DNA from 2 places in the Tardiphaga sp. 768_D3_N2_1 genome. Region 2 is predicted to be linked to the other one. Evidence: predicted binding sites of a transcription regulator. Region 2 holds the regulator's gene; the other holds the start of a gene.

Region 1 (9,061 bases), 1.4 Mb from region 2:
CTCTTTTCAATTGGTCGGATTTGAATTTCGGTAAAGTGAAGGGCCGACAAAGGCCATGCCCTTAACCTCAAGGGCGCCGATGTACCAGATGAAATGGCGAATGTCCACCTTCCGGCGCCGTCATTTTAACCTTCCGGGCCGGGAGAATAGCCTGTTTTTCCGAATTTTTTCGAGTGGGGATAGGGCAGGTTCCCTGTCTCGACAGGTATTGGAGCACGGACGCATAATTCCCGTGGCGACTCAGCCGGGACGCCGATTACGACCGGAGAGCATTATGAATGGGAAAAAATACGCGGCCGAGCTGATCGGCACCTTTTGGCTCACATTTGCAGGCTGCGGCAGCGCCGTCATCGCGGCAGCATTTCCGCAGGTCGGTATCGGTCTCGTCGGCGTTTCGCTGGCCTTCGGCCTCAGCGTCGTGACCATGGCCTATGCCATTGGCCACATTTCGGGCTGCCACCTCAATCCTGCGGTCACCGTGGGCCTTGCAGCGGGCGGACGTTTCCCCACCGGCCAGATTCTGCCTTATGTGATTGCGCAGGTCGTCGGTGCGATAGCGGGGGCGGCCGTGTTGTATGTCATCGCTAGCGGCGCTGCCGGTTTCGACCTTGCCAAGGGCTTTGCCTCGAACGGTTACGGCGATCATTCGCCCGGCAAATACAGCATGGTGGCGGGCTTCATCATGGAAGTGGTGATGACCATGATGTTCCTGTTCATCATCATGGGTTCCACGCACGGCAAGGCGCCTGCGGGCTTCGCGCCGCTGGCGATCGGGCTTGCGCTGGTGATGATCCACCTTGTCAGCATTCCAGTCACCAACACGTCGGTGAATCCGGCGCGCAGCACCGGGCCGGCATTGTTTGTCGGTGGCTGGGCACTGCAGCAGTTGTGGCTGTTCTGGGTGGCGCCGCTGGTTGGCGGCGTTCTCGGCGGCGCGATCTATCGCTGGCTGAGTGACGAGCCCGCTGGTGTAGTGGAAGGCAAGGCGGCCAGCTGACGAATGAGGAGGCGAAGCCGGCGTCGTTACGTGGCCGGCTTCACCTCAACCACATGGCCCATCTTGCGGCCGGGCTTCGGCGCGCCCTTGCCATAGAGATGCACGGTGGCGCCGGGGACGGTGAGCCACTTGCCATAGTCGAGAATGTCGTCGCCGATCAGGTTGATCATCGTGACCTGGCCATGGCGGACGGGCTTGGCGAGTGGCCAGCCAGCGATGGCGCGGATGTGCTGTTCGAACTGCGACACCGAGGCGCCATCGAGCGTCCAGTGGCCGGAATTGTGCACGCGCGGCGCAATTTCGTTCACGACAAGCGTCGCGCCGTCAATGGCGTCCTTCTGGCCCGGCACCACAAACAGTTCGACGGCAAAGACTCCGACATAGCCCAGTGCGGTGCCGATCTTCTCGGCGATCTCGCGTGCCTTTGCGGCAAGCGTGTCGGAGATGCGCGCGGGCGCATAGGAGAATTTCAGGATGTGATCGCGATGCTCGTTTTCGGTGACGTCGAAACATTCGACATGGCCGTCGGCGCCGCGTGCGGCGATGACCGAGACCTCGCGTTCGAACGGCACGAAGGCTTCGAGGATCGCGGAGTTGGTGCCTAGATCCTTCCAGACCTGATCGAGGTCGTCACCCTCGCGGATGATTGCCTGACCCTTGCCGTCATAACCGAAGCGACGCGTCTTGATGACGGCTGGCAGACCGATCTTCTTGACCGCTGCATGAAGCTCGCCAGCATTCGCAACGCCTGCGTAACCGGCTGTGCCGATACCCAGTGACGTTACGAAATCCTTCTCGGCCAGACGATCCTGCGTGGTCTGCAGGATTGTCTGCGCGGGCAGAACCGGGCGCCGCGCGTCGAGGATCATCGCGGTGGCGGCCGGCACGTTCTCGAATTCGTAAGTGATGACGTCGCAATCGCTGGCGAACAGTTCGAGCGCCTCGACATCAGCATATTCAGCGCATGTCGCGTTCTGCACGACATCGAAAGCCGGCGAATCCGGATCCGGTGAAAAAACCTGACAGCGGAGGCCGAGGCGTGCTGCGGACATCGCCAACATGCGACCGAGCTGGCCACCACCGAGAATGCCGATCGTATCGCCGGGCTTGAGAACCTTCGTCACCACAGCGCTCACGCCGCACCTTCCGGCTTTTCAGCCACGGCATCGGTCTGCGCCTTGCGCCAGGCAGCGAGCTTTGTCGCCAGTGCCGTGTCGTGCAGCGCCAGCACGCTCGCCGCGAGCAGTGCCGCATTGATCGCGCCGGGCTTGCCGATCGCCAGCGTGCCGACGGGCACGCCGCCCGGCATCTGGACGATCGAATAGAGCGAGTCGACGCCGGACAGCGCCTTGGATTCCACGGGCACGCCGAACACGGGCAGTTCCGTCAGCGCCGCAGCCATGCCGGGCAAATGCGCAGCGCCGCCGGCGCCGGCAATGATGATCTGGAAGCCCGCTGCCTTGGCGCCCTTGGCGAATGCGACCAGCCGGTCCGGCGTACGGTGGGCCGAGACGATGCGTGCCTCATGGGATACGCCGAGCGCAGTCAGCGTTTCGGCGGCGTGGCGCATGGTTTCCCAGTCCGACTGGCTTCCCATAATAATGGCGACGGGCGCGGTCATTCCGTATTTTCTTTCGCGAATCCAGAAAGATAGGCTGGAAATACAATGTCGTCCCCTTGCGTGGCAAGGAGCGTGGCAAACACGATCTCGTCTTGGTGAAGACTGGCAAGCCTTGTAACAAATCCCATGCAAAAGAAAACCCGAAGGCCTGCCGCAAAGTCGGTCAAACGCTCGATGAAGTCTGCCTTGCGCGGTTCCAGGGCGCTTGTGTCGCTGCCGAAAAGCCGGGTGCTGCCTGACGCCGCGATCGACCAGCTCACTTTCGTCTTGCGCGACATCAACGTGTCAGCCGGCGCCTCCGCAGGTGTCGCGCTGCTGGTTCCTGAGGCCGATGGCGAAGCCGTGTTGGTCCGCGCCGACAAGGCGACGCATGTGCGCAAGACCGCGTGACCTGCGGAAGTGTAGCTAGCCGATCGTCACCGTTGACGTCTTTACAACGCGCTGAGGTCGCTTGGCACTTCGCCAAAGGAGCGGATCACCTGAGCGTCGCCGAATTCGCCGATCATCGGATCGCCGGTACGGCTGAAGGCCAGTGCGCCGATCGAGCCTGGCGCACGGGACAAGAGTTCGGCGCGGCGGATGGCGCCAGATGCGCTCTGACATTCCTCGGCAGCACCGGCTGCCAGCGAACCGGAGTCGTCCTGCAGGAAGGGCAGTGCGACATAATAGGTGATGTCAGCCATGGGCGTGCTCGCGAGTCGATTGATCTCGATAAGTTTGTTCCTATTTTGTTCTTCTGTCAAGCTCGGCGCCCTGTGCGCGACCTTCCCGTGGGGTGTCTTTATCCGCCGAAGCCGGCTCGCGCTGCGACAGTGTCAGGCTGCCCCGTAGGCGTCGTCATCGCGATCGGTTCGCGTCGCCCATCCAGACAAAGACGTTAGTGAAAGATCAACCAACAGGCGTGATGCAAAGAAAGCCGATCCGTTGATCGTCATGCATCGGGCTGCAGTCGTGGCCGCTCGTAAGCCCACAGCCACAGCGTGACGTGTTGTCTCAGGCGATAATGTCCGGGGTGATCTGATCTTCGATGAACGAGATGCGGTCTTTCAGCTGAAGCTTCCTCTTCTTCAACCGTTGCAGCCGCAAAAGATCGGGTGCCGGTGAGTGCTGCAAGGCATCGATAGCGGCGTCGAGGTCGCGATGTTCCTGCTGCAATCGGGCGAGTTCTAACGGGAGTTCGCGATCTTCGTCGTCGTTCATGTTTCTAGCTGACTGGATTCGCAAGTTATTTGCGAGGGATTTCTAGAATCACTATCGCCGGTGCGGGCACACCACGCAAGCCGTCCGGTTCCAGCTTTTTGCGGCGCAAATCAGGCCACGATTCGTTTCAGACGATACCTGAAACTCAACATACACTTTTCAATACCCATCGACAGATGTCCACTGTCATGTAGAATTCATCGTCCAACCGAACGTATCCTGAGGTTCAATCCTACCGAGGAGTTTTCGAATGGCACTACAGGCGCATCTCGTCGAACTGGAACGCAAGCACAAGGTTCTCGAAAGCGAATTGCACGAAGCGCTCGTGCACCTGTCTACCGACGATCTCCGCATCGTCGAACTCAAGCGTCGAAAACTGATGGTCAGGGACGAAATCCAGCGTCTCAAAAATGGCGCCAGCGACACGGTGCATTAATCAACGGCTGCACTGATCAGCGAACGATAAATCACAGTATCGACATCGCCGTTTACGTCATTGCTTTTACGTAGGTGCGATGACCTCTTTCCTTGATCCCGCGACAGGTTTGCGACGAAGCTCCAGTTATTCGGTTGGCCTGGATCGCTTCGCCTGCAACCCTTCGCGTTCAATGTCCCGCCATGTCAGCCACATAGTCCGCGATGGCCAGGGACGATGTCAGCCCCGGTGACTCGATGCCGAACAGGTTGATAAGGCCGGGCACGCCATGGGTCTGGGCACCCTGGATCATGAAGTCCTGCACCGCGACTGCGGGCGGCACGATCTTTGGCCGCATTCCGGAATAGCTTGGCATCAATGCGCCGTCCGGCAGATCCGGCCAGTAGCGCCTGATGGCCGGATAAAACTTCTCGCCGCGTGCCGGATCGACCGTGTAGTCGATGTGATCCACCCACTCGACATCAGGGCCGAAGCGCGCCTGGCCGGCCAGATCGAGCGTCAGATGCACGCCGAGGCCGCCCGGTTCCGGCACGGGATAGATCAGCCGGGAGAACGGTGCTTTTGCATTGCAGCTGAAGTAGCAGCCTTTCGCGAGATAAGCGGGCGGAATCAGATCGAGCGGCATGCCATCGAGCATGCGTGCAATCGCGGTCGCAGACAGGCCTGCAGAATTGATCAGCATGTCGCAGGCAAGTGTCATCGGAGCCTCGCCGCCGACATCCAGTTCGAAACCGTCGGCGGTGACCCGGCCACGTTCCAGCGGCGCGAGAAATGCGAAGGCCGCGCCTGCGGCTTCCGCCTCACCGCGCAACGACAACATGTAGCTGTGGCTGTCGACGATTCCGGTGGAGGGGGACAACAGCGCGGCTTCGCAAGCCAGTGCCGGCTCCAGCGCCCGTGCCTCTGTCCCTGACAAATGCGTGAGGTCAGCAACGCCATTGGCTTCGGCATGCGCTTTGATCGACGCCAGTTTGGCGATCTCCTCCGGACGTGTGGCGACGATCAGTTTCCCGGAGTTGCGATGCGGGATGCCGCGATCCCGGCAATAATCATAGAGAGCCTGTTTGCCAGAGACGCAGAGCCGCGCCATCAGGCTGCCGGCCGGATAATAGATGCCGGCATGGATGACCTCGCTGTTGCGCGACGAGGTCACGGTACCAATCGCATCCGCGGCCTCCAGCACGATGACCTCGCGTCCCGCTTCCGCCAGTCGCCGGGCGATCGCAAGACCCACGACGCCGGCGCCCACCACCACGCATTCAACCTTGTCCATGTCGCGTCCGATAGTTTGCTGTGCCGATCATCCGCGGTTCGACCCTGCGCATGTGGCGCATTAGTAAAACATTAAGCATCACAGCTAATTACCACCAAATTTCGCCGCATTCTGCAGGTGCGACGATACGCATTTACCTGATCCACATACCTGTAACCAAACACTCCCGCTGCGAATACGCGGGTGTGTAATGACTGGCAAGATCGGGCGATCAGACAGCAAGGCGGCAATGTCCGTCATCGCGGTCGCGTGCCTTCTCGGCAGCATTACCGGAGCCCGCGCAGAATCCCCGGCGGTTCATTATATCAGTGAACTCGATCCGCAAATGATCTGGCAGATCCTCATCGGCGGATTTGTCGCGCTGGCATTTCTCGCCGCCATCGTGCTGTGGGTCGCCTCGGCGTTGCGCAACGTGCGTCGCGAGCAGCAGCGTCGCAATGCGTTTGTCGGTTCTGCCCTCAATCATCTCGGCCAAGGCATCGTGATGCTCGACGACCAGAAGCGGGTCGTGTTTTGCAACGATCGCTATCTTGAGATCTACGACCTGACGCGCGCCGACATCACCAAGGACATCACCGGTCCAGGACTGCGTGAGTTGCGCCGCCAGCGTGGCAAGCTCGATCTGAACACCCAGAGCTTCTACGAACAGACTGTTTCCGCCGGCGAGTACATTGCCGAAATGCCCGGTGGGCAATCCGTTCACGTCAAGTTCAGCCGGCTTCCCAATGGCGGCGCCATCGGTATCCACGAGGATTGCACCGAGCAGCGCTTCCTGCAGCGCGAGCTCGCGACCACCAAACAGTTCCTTGAATCTGTCTTGGATCACGTCCCGATCTGTGTTGCGGCCAAGACCATTGACGATGGCCGTTATATCTTCGCCAACCGGGCTTTTGAGACCTTCTCCCGGCTCTCGCGTAATCAGATCGTCGGCAAGCGACCGGATCAGATATTCTCTACAAAGTCTGCGAAGGCGATTGCCGAGGCAGACGCCCTGGCCGTGGAAACACGCAGTCAGTGTCGCAGCGAGTTCAATGTGGAGGTCGGTTCGGACGTCCGCACGCTGGATAGCAATCGTGTGATTGCTTTTAATGAACGCAATGAGCCAGCATTCCTGATTGCACTGTTTGAGGATGTGACCGACCGCAAATCGCTGTCCAAGGAACTGGAGAACGCCAAGAAATTCCTTGAGACTGTACTCGACAACATTCCTGTGTCGCTGATGGTGCAGCAGATCAGCACCGGCCGTTATCTGTTCGCCAATCGCGGCGCAGAAGTCATTTTGGGTCGCAAGCGCGAAGACGCTATCGGTCTGACCGTTCCCGAAATGCTTCGCCCGGAAGAAGCAAAGCTGATCGTCAGCCGGGATCAGGCGGCGATCAGGGGGCGAACACCGATTGCGGAAGAGCACCCGATCAGCACGCGCGATGGATTGCGGCTGTTCCTGACCCGGCGGGTCACTGTGCTCGACGACGCAGGCGAGCCGCAATATCTGATCAAGACTCACGAGGACGTCACCGACCGCCGCCAGACCGAGGCCCGGATGGCGCATATGGCCTATCACGACGGCCTGACCGATCTGCCGAACCGGCCGGCGTTCCTGCAGGCCCTGTCGCAGATGATCGATGCCTGTAGCGAGACCTCCGAGGAATTCGCGGTGCTGTCGATCGATCTCGACGGCCTGAAGGAGGTCAATGATGTCTTCGGCCATGCCATCGGTGACAAGCTGCTGATCGAAGTGTCGCGTCGTATCGATGCGGCCGTAGGCGGTGGCGTTGTGGCGCGGCTCGGCGGTGACGAGTTCGGCGTGATCATCGACGGCGCGCAGCCTGCGGCCGGGCTGTTGATCGCAGAGCGGATCTCCGCGGCCCTTGCGGAGGAATTCCCGATCGAGGGCAAGTCGGTGCGTACAGGCGTCACCACGGGCATCTCGCTCTTCCCGCGCGATGGCAGCGACGCCGCAGCCCTGCTGGCGAATTCCGGTGCCGCGCTGTTCCGCGCCAAGTCGCAGTCGCGCGGTTCGATCAGCATCTTCGAGCCCGGGATGGATCAGCAACTGCGCGATCGCCGCGTGCTGCATCAGGATCTCTCGGCTGCGATCCGCAATGGCGAATTGTCGCTGCACTACCAACCCCAGGCACGCGCCGGCCAGACCGTTGTCGATGCCGATATCACAGGCTTCGAGGCGCTGGCGCGGTGGATTCATCCGACGCGCGGTTTTGTGCCGCCCGGAGACTTCATTCCGCTGGCCGAGGAAAGTGGCCTGATCGTCGAGATGGGCGAGTGGATCCTGCGTCAGGCCTGTCTCGAGGCTGCCTCGTGGCCGGTCCCGCTGCAGATCGCGGTCAACCTGTCGCCCGCGCAGTTCATGCACGGCGATCTCGTCGGCCTCGTACATTCGATCCTGCTCGAAACCGGCCTGCAGCCCGGCCGGCTTGAGCTGGAAATCACTGAGGGCGTGCTGATCGAGGATTTCGATCGCGGCGTCGCGTTGCTGCGGCGGTTGAAGGCGCTCGGTGTGCGCATCTCGATGGACGACTTCGGCTCCGGCTATTCCTCGCTGACCTATCTGCAGGCATTCCCGTTCGACAAGATCAAGATCGACCGCGCTTTCGTGATCAATCTGGGGCTCAATCCGCAGTCCGCCGCCATCGTGCGCGCGGTCATCGGGCTTGGCCATGGCCTCGACGTCGCGATCGTTGCGGAAGGCGTCGAGACCCACGAGCAACTCTGCTTCCTCGCCAGCGAAGGCTGCGACGGCGTACAAGGTTACTTCATCGGGCGTCCTGCTCCGATTGCGCAATATGCTACGCTGGTCGGACGGATTGCCGCGACATCCGTCGCTCGCAAGGCTGGTTGAGCGCCAGACCGTTGCGAAGCGCTGATGCTGTTGAGCCCGCGGCGTTCCGCGGCTAGCTTGCGGTTATGACGAATCTCACTGCGACAGTCGCGGATCCAGCGGCCAGCGATGCGCCGGTCATCGCCTATCCCACGCCCTTGCTGCGGATCGATGGCGTCACCAAGGCATTCGGCGCGCATAGCGCAGTGGACAATCTGTCCTTGGATATCAAGGCCGGCGAATTCTTCGCGCTGCTCGGGCCGAGCGGCTGTGGCAAGACCACGTTACTGCGCATGCTGGCCGGTTTCGAAGCGCCGGACACGGGCAAGATCGAGTTGAACGGCGAGGACATCGCCGCGGTATTGCCGCATCAGCGGCCCGTCAACATGATGTTTCAGAACTACGCGCTGTTTCCGCACCTCAACGTGCGTGACAATATCGGTTTCGGTCTCAAGAGCGCTGGCCTGACGCGTCTCGGCATCGATACGCGGGTCGCCGAGATGGTGGCGCTGGTCAAGCTCCAGGGACTGGAGAAACGCCGGCCGGATCAATTGTCGGGCGGCCAGAAACAACGCGTGGCGCTCGCCCGGGCGCTGGCGCGGCATCCGCAATTGTTGCTGCTCGACGAGCCGCTGGCAGCGCTCGACAAGAAGCTGCGCGAGGAAACCCAGGTCGAGTTGATGGCGCTGCAGCGCCAG
Region 2 (9,061 bases):
GTTCCCGTCGTGAATCTCGAAGGCATTGCTTCGGGCGAACTGATCCTCTCCGGCGAAGTGCTCGGCGACATCTATCTCGGCAAGGTCACCAAGTGGGACGACGCTGCCATCGCCAAGCTGAACCCGAAGCTGAAGCTGCCGTCGGCCGCCATCACCGTCGTTCGTCGTTCGGACGGTTCGGGCACCACCTTCAACTTCACCGACTATCTGTCGAAGGCTTCGGCTGACTGGAAGACCAAGGTCGGTACCGGTACGGCTGTCGAGTGGCCGGTTGGCGTCGGCGCCAAGGGCAATGAAGGCGTTGCTGGCAACGTCGGTCAGACCAAGAACGCAATCGGTTATGTTGAATATGCTTACGCCAAGCAGAACAAGCTGACCTATGCTGGTCTCGTCAACAAGGCTGGCAAGACCGTGCAGCCGACCGTCGCTGCCTTCCAGGCTGCTGCTGCCAATGCCGACTGGGCAAAGGCTCCCGGCTACTACGTGATCCTCACCGACCAGCCGGGCGACGCGTCCTGGCCGATCACTGCGGCGACCTTCATCCTCATGCACAAGACCCCGACCGACAAGGCGGCGTCGGCTGAAGCGCTGAAGTTCTTCAAGTGGTCGTTCGAAAAGGGTGACAAGGCTGCTGAAGAGCTCGACTACATCCCGATGCCGGACTCGGTCGTCAAGCTGATCGAAAAGACCTGGTCGGCTGACATCAAGAGCTAATCTGGCGTGTGGGCGGAGGAGAGGGGCATCTCTCCTCCGTTCGCTGCACTGCAGGGCTGAGTTTCTTTCTTCTTCTCTTCTGACTTCGCGCCCTGACAAGCCCATCCAGGGCAACGCGTTTTGGGGTATTGTAACAATTACAGGGGACTGGCGTGGCAGACATGGCCGTACAGAGCTCTTCGATGGACGCTGCCGGACCTTATGATCGTGCGAAGGCTCTGAATGCCTTCAAGACCGGGGACCAGGCGTTTTACTGGATCACCCGCATCTCGGCACTGTCCGTTCTGTTTATTCTCGGCGGCATCATTCTGTCGCTCATCGTCGGCGCATGGCCGGCGCTCAAGGAATTCGGTTTCTCCTTCCTGACCACGCAGCGTTGGGCGCCGTCGGCCGATCCGCCGGTGCTGGGCGCGCTCGGCCCGATCTACGGCACGCTGATCACCTCGGTGATCGCGATGGCTATCGCCATTCCGGTTGGCATCGGCATCGCGGTGTTCCTCACCGAACTGTGCCCGCAGTGGCTGCGCCGCCCGATCGGCATGGCCGTTGAGCTTCTCGCGGGTATTCCCTCGATCATCTACGGCATGTGGGGCTTCTTCGTGCTCGGCCCGTTCCTGGCCAATCACTTCCAGCCGTTCCTGATCAACATGTTCGAAGGCGTGCCGGTGCTCGGCACCATCTTCGCCGGTCCGCCGTCCTATCTCTCGCTGTTCAACGCCTCGCTCATCCTCGCCATCATGGTGCTCCCCTTCATCACCTCGATCTCGGTCGACGTGTTCAAGACGGTGCCGCCGGTGCTCAAGGAAGCCGCTTACGGCGTCGGCTGCACCACCTGGGAAGTCGTCCGCAATGTCGTCATCCCCTACACCCGCGTCGGTGTGATCGGTGGCGTCATGCTGGCGCTCGGCCGTGCGCTCGGTGAAACGATGGCGGTGACCTTCATCATCGGCAACTCGTTCCGCATTACCGGATCTCTGTTCGGTCCGGGTACCACGATCTCGGCGGCGATCGCCTCCGAATTCGCGGAGAGCGACGGGTTGCATCAGTCGGGTCTGATCCTGCTCGGCCTGCTGCTGTTCGTGCTTACCTTCGTGGTGCTCTCGGCAGCGCGCCTGATGCTGCTGCGTCTGGAAAAGAAGGCGGGCAACTAACATGAACCCGATTTACGCTTCACGCCGTCGCAATGACAAGATCGTCCGTGGGCTCTGCATGGGTGCCGCTCTCTTTGGCGTCACCTGGCTCGCGCTGATCCTGTTCACCCTGTTCTACAACGGGCTCGCCGGCATCAGCCTGCAGATCTTTACCCAGAACACGCCGCCGCCCGGTTCGCAGGAGGGCGGTCTGCTCAATGCCATCGTCGGTTCGGTCATCATGACCATCATCGGCGTCGGCATCGGTGCGCCGCTCGGCCTGTTTGCTGGCACCTATCTCGCGGAATACGGCAAGCACGACAAACTCACCTCGGTGATCCGCTTCATCAACGACGTGTTGCTGTCGGCCCCGTCCATCATCATCGGCCTGTTCGTTTATGGTGCGGTGGTGGTTCCGATGGGCGGCTTCTCGGCTCTCGCCGGTTCGCTTGCGCTCGCCGTGATCGTGATCCCCGTCGTGGTTCGTACCACTGAAGACATGCTCGGCCTCGTGCCGAACCCGCTGCGTGAAGCGGCCTCGGCGCTCGGCCTGCCGCGCTCCCTGGTCATCAAGCGGATCGCCTATCGTGCAGCCCGCGCCGGTCTCATCACCGGTGTGCTGCTGGCGACCGCGCGTGTCGCCGGTGAAACGGCGCCGCTGCTGTTCACCGCACTGAGCAACCAGTTCTTCAGCCTCGACCTCACCAAGACGATGGCCAACCTGCCGGTGACCATCAACAACTTCGTGCAGAGCCCCTACGAGTACTGGAAACAGCTCGCCTGGAGCGGTGCCCTGATCATCACCTTGACCGTACTTGCCCTTAACATTGGCGCACGCATTCTCGGCGCCGAGAGGACAGCAAAATGAGTGAGCTTTCTGTGTCGTCTGGCGTTTCTTCCGTCTCGATGCCGCCGCCGTCGGTCCTGCAGGGCGAGACCCGGCCCAAGGTCACCGTGCGCGATCTGAACTTCTATTACGGCGAACATCACGCCCTGAAGAAGATCAACCTGACGCTGATGGCGAACCGCGTGACGGCGTTCATCGGCCCGTCGGGCTGCGGCAAGTCCACGCTGCTGCGCATCTTCAACCGCATGTATGACCTGTATCCCGGCCAGCGCGCCGAGGGTCAGCTTATGCTCGACAACCAGAACATTCTGGATCCGAAGCTGGACCTCAACCTGCTGCGCGCCCGTGTCGGCATGGTGTTCCAGAAGCCGACCCCGTTCCCGATGACGATTTACGAAAACATCGCCTTCGGTATCCGTCTCTATGAGAAGATCTCCAAGTCGGAGATGGATGGCCGCGTCGAAAAGGCACTGCGCGGCGGTGCGCTCTGGAACGAAGTCAAGGACAAGCTCAACGCGTCGGGCCTCAGCCTGTCGGGCGGTCAGCAGCAGCGTCTGTGCATCGCACGCACCATCGCGGTGCGGCCGGAGGTGATCCTGTTCGACGAGCCGTGCTCGGCGCTGGATCCGATCTCGACCGCGAAGATCGAGGAACTGATCGACGAGCTCAAGGATCAGTACACGATCGCGATCGTGACCCATAACATGCAGCAGGCGGCCCGCGTCTCCGACACCACGGCCTTCATGTATCTCGGCGAGCTGATCGAGTTCGATCAGACCAACAAGATCTTCACGTCGCCGACCGATCGCCGCACCCAGGATTACATCACCGGCCGCTTCGGCTGACGCGATATTCGCGGGAGGATTTAGATATGGCTTTTGAACACACCACCAAGGCTTTCGACGACGATCTGCAGGAGCTGACCCGTCTCGTCGCCGAGATGGGTGGCCTCGCAGAACGGCAGATCGTCGAATCCGTCGATGCGTTGATCCGCCGAGACGTCGCGCTCGGTGCGCGCGTCGTCGCCACCGACGCCGAGATCGACCAGTTGCAGCGCACGATCGAAGAGCGTGCCGTGCTGACCATCGCCAAGCGCCAGCCGATGGCTGTCGACCTGCGCGAGATCGTCGGCGCGCTGCGCGTCGCCACCGATCTGGAGCGCATCGGCGATCTCTCCAAGAACATCGGCAAGCGCGTCAATGCACTGGACAGCGACTTCCATCCGCTGAAGCTGATCCGCGGCCTCGAACACATGACCGACCTCGTGACCACCCAGGTCAAGGCCGTGCTTGACGCCTATGCCGCGCACGATCTGCCCGCCGCCATGACGGTGTGGAAGGGCGACGAGGAAATCGACGCGATCTGCACCTCGCTGTTCCGCGAACTCCTCACCTATATGATGGAAGACCCGCGTAACATCTCGTTCTGTATCCACCTGATGTTCTGCGCCAAGAACATCGAGCGGATCGGCGACCACGCCACCAACATTGCGGAAACCGTGTTCTACATGATCGAGGGCCAGCAGATCCTCGACAAGCGCCCGAAGGGCGACATGACCACATTCGCGAATACGCCGACGGCCTGAAGCATGATGCGGGAAAGCGGAAGCCGGTTTCCCGCAAGGATCATGATTTAAGGCTTATCGGACGTCACTGAGGATATTGACCATATGGCTGTGAATGCACGCATTCTGGTGGTGGAGGACGAGGAAGCCCTCACGACGCTTCTTCGCTACAACCTCGACGCTGAAGGCTATGATGTTGAAACCGTCGCTCGCGGCGACGATGCCGACACCCGCTTGAAGGAGCGGGTGCCGGATCTCGTGGTGCTCGACTGGATGCTGCCGGGCCTGTCCGGCATCGAACTGTGCCGCCGTTTGCGCGCACGGCCTGAAACCAAGGCACTGCCGATCATCATGCTGACGGCGCGCGGCGAAGAGAGCGAACGCGTTCGCGGTCTCGCCACCGGCGCCGACGACTATATCGTCAAGCCGTTCTCGGTGCCGGAGCTGCTGGCGCGCGTGAAGGGTCTGCTGCGTCGTGCAGCTCCCGAGCGTCTCGCCACCGTCTTGGCGTTTGGCGATATCGAACTCGACCGTGACAAGCGCCGCGTCGTGCGCTCAAGCCGCCCGATCGATCTCGGTCCGACCGAATATCGCCTGCTGGAGTTCTTCCTGGAACATCCGGGCCGCGTGTTCAGCCGCGAACAGTTGCTCGACAGCGTCTGGGGCCGCGACATCTATATCGACGAGCGCACCGTCGACGTGCATATCGGCCGCCTGCGCAAGCTGCTCAATCCCGCCGGCGAGCCGGATCCGATCCGCACCGTGCGTGGTGCCGGCTACGCGCTGGACGACCGCTTCGACAAGGCGGCGGAGTAACAACACACGCTGTGTCGTCCCCGCGAAGGCGGGGACCCATAGCCTCCGTCTTCTCGGCTCTATCCAGGACGCCTGCGAATACTCGCCCCAACCACTTAGTCGGTGGTTATGGGTCCCCGCCCCGCGCACGCCTTCGGCGTGCTAGGCGGGGACGACATTGAGTTTGGTTCAGGCGTCTCTCGGTCACACTTGCTGCCCCCAACGAAAAATGCCCGGCTCATCACCGGGCATTTTCATTTGCTTTAGATATCTTCCAGCTCAGCGTGCCGGCTTCGGTACTGCGCGGCGGCGGTCGCTTGCCGGCTGATAGGCGATGCGCGAGTGATGCGCGCAATAAGGGGCGCCGGTCAGGGCCTTGCCGCCGCAGAAGTAGAAGTCTGCGCTCGACGGATCGCCGATTGGCCAGTGGCAGGTGGCGTCGCTGAGTTCGACCAGCGACAGGCGCTGGCTGATCGGCACCACATTGTCATAGGCGATCGGATCGGGCTCGGCCTCGACCTCGTAATTATGGGCCAGCGCGGTGTTGCCGCGGGCCATCGGGCGGGCGACGCGTACCATCTGCTGCGCCGGGCGCGCCTTGCGCTGCCGCGGAGCTGCCGAAGAGGGGCTCTTGGCGCGGCCGGACAGGCCGAGACGGTGCACCTTGCCGATCACGGCGTTGCGGGTCACGTTGCCGAGTTCCGCAGCGATCTGGCTGGCGGAGAGGCCGCCTTCCCAGAGTTTCTTCAACTGTTCGACGCGATCGTCGGTCCATGTCATTACCGTCATCGCAGTTTTCCCTTCGTGAACGCCGGCCTGACCAGGCGGCGCTGCGAGTTGAGACTTCAAAAATCCCTGCGGTCAGAATCCCTTAGCGCTCACCGGGCGCGAATTTCGCGTCCGGCTGTTACGCCGCACTGGATGTGTCAAAAGGATCTACCGCCGCACGAGATGTCGTATCCGACAAGGCAAAAGCTACAATATGCCGTGACTCGCACGCAAGAGTCGGGCATGCCGCGTCCACATGCTTCTGCAAATAAAGCTGCAAAATCGGCTTTTTCTGCGACTCCGTGTGACTCGAAAGCCGCAGTGCGCGGTTGACAGTCTTCACAGCACACATAGAATAATGCCCACGTGCCGCCCGAGAAGGGCGGCACGTTTCGTTTCTAGGGTCCGTTGTTCGATTTCGCACAATTGTCATCGACGCGGCCGCAGTCTTTTCGATCGGAACGGTTATGACCAGCAACGCAACGTCTTCGCCCCTCTCTCAGGCTCACTTGCTGCCTGTTTTCGCGCGTGCGGATGTCGCTTTCGAGCGCGGTGAAGGCGCGTGGCTGATTGGAACCGATGGCGAGCGCTATCTCGATTTTACCAGCGGCGTTGCCGTGAACGCTCTCGGTCATGCGCATCCGCATATGGTCGCCGCGCTGCAGGAGCAGGCCACCAAGCTCTGGCACATGTCGAACCTGTTCAAGAGCCCGGACGGTGAGCGCCTCGCCGCGCGGCTGTGCGAACAGAGCTTTGCCGACTTCGTGTTCTTCGCCAATTCGGGCGCGGAAGCGATGGAATGCGCGATCAAGGTCGTCAGGCACTATCATTTCTCCAAGGGCCATCCCGAGCGCACGCGCATCATCACCTTTGAAGGCGCGTTCCATGGCCGGACCCTCGGCACGCTCGCCGCGACGGGTGCCGCGAAATATCTCGAAGGCTATGGCAAGCCGCTCGATGGCTTCGACCAGTTGCCGCTCGGCGATATCGAAGCCGTAAAGAAGGCGGTTGGCCCGAACACTGCCGGCATTCTCATTGAGCCGCTGCAGGGCGAGGGCGGCGTACGCGCGCCGGCCAACGCATTCTTCCGTGCGCTGCGCGAGATCTGCGACGAGAACGGCATCCTTTTGATTTTCGACGAAGTGCAGACCGGCATGGGCCGCACCGGCGAACTGTTTGCCTATCAGCGCATCGGCGTGACGCCGGATGTGATGTCGCTGGCCAAGGCGCTCGGCGGCGGCTTCCCGATCGGCGCGTGCCTCGTCACGGCCGCTGCAGCCGAAGGCATGGCGCCCGGCTCGCATGGGTCGACCTTCGGCGGCAATCCGCTGGCGGTCGCTGCTGCGAATTCCGTGCTCGATATCATGCTGAAGCCCGGCTTCTTCGATCACGTGAAGAAGATGTCCCTGCTGCTGAAACAGAAACTCGCGGGCGTGGTCGATAGCCATCCGGACGTGCTCAGCGAAGTGCGCGGCGAAGGTCTTCTGATCGGCCTCAAGGCCGTCGTGCCGGCGGGCGATCTCGTGGCCGCATTGCGTGACGCGAAGCTGCTGACGGTTGGCGCGGGCGACAACGTCGTGCGCTTCCTGCCGCCGCTGATCGTCAGCGAGTCCGAGATCGAGCAGGCCGTGCAGCGGCTGGAACAGGCCTGCGTGGCCTTGGGCTCATCGGCAAAGACGCAGGGAGCCGCGTGATGAGCACGTCACCGCGGCACTTCCTCGATCTCACGGCCGTGCCGGCCAGTGAGTTGCGCAACATCATGAACGCGGCTGCCGCCATGAAGGCGAAGCTGAAGGGCAAGGACGGCTCCAATGCCGAGCCCGATCGTCCGCTCAAGAACAAGACGCTGGCGATGATCTTCGAAAAGCCGTCGACGCGCACCCGCGTGTCGTTCGAGGTCGGCATGCGCCAGCTCGGCGGCGAAGTCGTGATGCTCACCGGCGCCGAAATGCAGCTCGGTCGCGGCGAGACCATTGCCGACACCGCGCGCGTGCTGTCGCGCTTCGTCGACATCATCATGATCCGCATCCTCAATCATGACTCGCTGGTGGAGCTGGCGGAAAATGCGACCGTGCCAGTCATCAATGGCCTGACGCGCTTCTCGCATCCCTGCCAGGTGATGGCGGATGTCATGACCTATGAGGAACATCGCGGGCCGATCAAGGGCCGCACCGTGGCCTGGACCGGCGACGACAACAATGTGCTGATGTCCTGGGCCCATGCGGCCGAGCGCTTCCAGTTCAAGCTCAATATCGCAACGCCGCCGCAGCTGTCGCCGAAGAAGCCGTTCAAGGACTGGGTCAAGGCGGCCAACGCGCCGATCACCTTCAGCAACGATCCCGATGCGATGGTGAAGGGCGTCGACTGCGTCGTCACCGACACCTGGGTGTCGATGGGCGACAAGGACGGCGAGACCCGCCATAACCTGCTGAAGCCCTATCAGGTCAATGCGCGCCTGATGTCGCTGGCGAAGCCGGACGCACTGTTCATGCACTGCTTGCCGGCGCATCGCGGCGAGGAAGTTACCGACGAGGTGATCGACGGTCCGCAGTCGGTGGTGTTCGACGAGGCCGAAAACCGTCTGCATGCGCAGAAGGGCATTCTGGCCTGGTGCCTCAACGCTGTGGCGTGAGGTCTTTCTGCGGCTACAGTTTCTAAAATCTCCGTCATGCCCGGCCTTGTGCCGGGCATCCACGTCTTGGCTTCAAACAAAGACGTGGATGGCCGGGACAAGCCCGGCCATGACGAGCCAATATTTCCCGGTTCCATTCGCCCCTTTCACTTGCGGCCCTCAGCCCCCAAATAGAGCGCCATGACCCCATCAAATCCAAATCTCCAGCCCGACGCCCCCATTCGCGCGCCGTCCTCCGTTCCGGTCGATGACGCGGTGCTGCCCTTCGAGGTTGCGCCGCTCGATCTGCGCGGGCGGCTGACGCGACTTGGCCCGGCGCTCGATGAACTGCTCGCCAAACATGATTATCCCGCGCCGGTGGCCAAGCTGCTCGGTGAGGCCATCGTGCTGACCACGCTGCTCGGCTCGGCACTGAAATTCGACGGCCGTTTCATCCTGCAAACCCAGACCGACGGTCCGGTGTCGCTGATGATCGTCGATTTCCGCGCGCCCGATAAAATGCGGGCCTATGCGCGCTTCGATGTCGAGCGCCTTGTGCCCGGTCTGGATACCGCGGCCCTGCTCGGCAAGGGCCATCTGGCGATGACCGTCGATCAGGGGCCGGATATGAG

What was found. The regulator PhoB, encoded in region 2, activates phosphate uptake and scavenging genes when phosphate is short. The targets are predictions, from matches to a motif close to TGTCATNNANCTGTCAT.
Region 1: the regulator PhoB is predicted to act here: its motif matches at 4,003-4,019, upstream of AB8A27_RS20655 (YdcH family protein).

Annotation. Positions count from the first base shown of each region.
Region 1 covers NZ_CP197245.1:4,406,566-4,415,626, reverse strand. Annotated here, with positions in the region: gene aqpZ (aquaporin Z) at 275-997, shown strand; gene AB8A27_RS20680 (5-(carboxyamino)imidazole ribonucleotide synthase) at 1,024-2,121, opposite strand; gene purE (5-(carboxyamino)imidazole ribonucleotide mutase) at 2,130-2,618, opposite strand; gene AB8A27_RS20670 (hypothetical protein) at 2,615-2,896, opposite strand; gene AB8A27_RS20665 (hypothetical protein) at 3,050-3,301, opposite strand; gene AB8A27_RS20660 (YdcH family protein) at 3,612-3,818, opposite strand; gene AB8A27_RS20655 (YdcH family protein) at 4,069-4,254, shown strand; gene AB8A27_RS20650 (NAD(P)/FAD-dependent oxidoreductase) at 4,424-5,527, opposite strand; gene AB8A27_RS20645 (sensor domain-containing protein) at 5,718-8,384, shown strand; gene AB8A27_RS20640 (ABC transporter ATP-binding protein) at 8,450-9,061, shown strand, end outside.
Region 2 covers NZ_CP197245.1:5,760,273-5,769,333, forward strand. Annotated here, with positions in the region: gene pstS (phosphate ABC transporter substrate-binding protein PstS) at 1-714, shown strand, start outside; gene pstC (phosphate ABC transporter permease subunit PstC) at 867-1,865, shown strand; gene pstA (phosphate ABC transporter permease PstA) at 1,867-2,712, shown strand; gene pstB (phosphate ABC transporter ATP-binding protein PstB) at 2,709-3,536, shown strand; gene phoU (phosphate signaling complex protein PhoU) at 3,563-4,276, shown strand; gene phoB (phosphate regulon transcriptional regulator PhoB) at 4,367-5,071, shown strand; gene AB8A27_RS27085 (GcrA family cell cycle regulator) at 5,330-5,839, opposite strand; gene AB8A27_RS27090 (aspartate aminotransferase family protein) at 6,286-7,512, shown strand; gene argF (ornithine carbamoyltransferase) at 7,512-8,450, shown strand; gene AB8A27_RS27100 (Hsp33 family molecular chaperone) at 8,631-9,061, shown strand, end outside.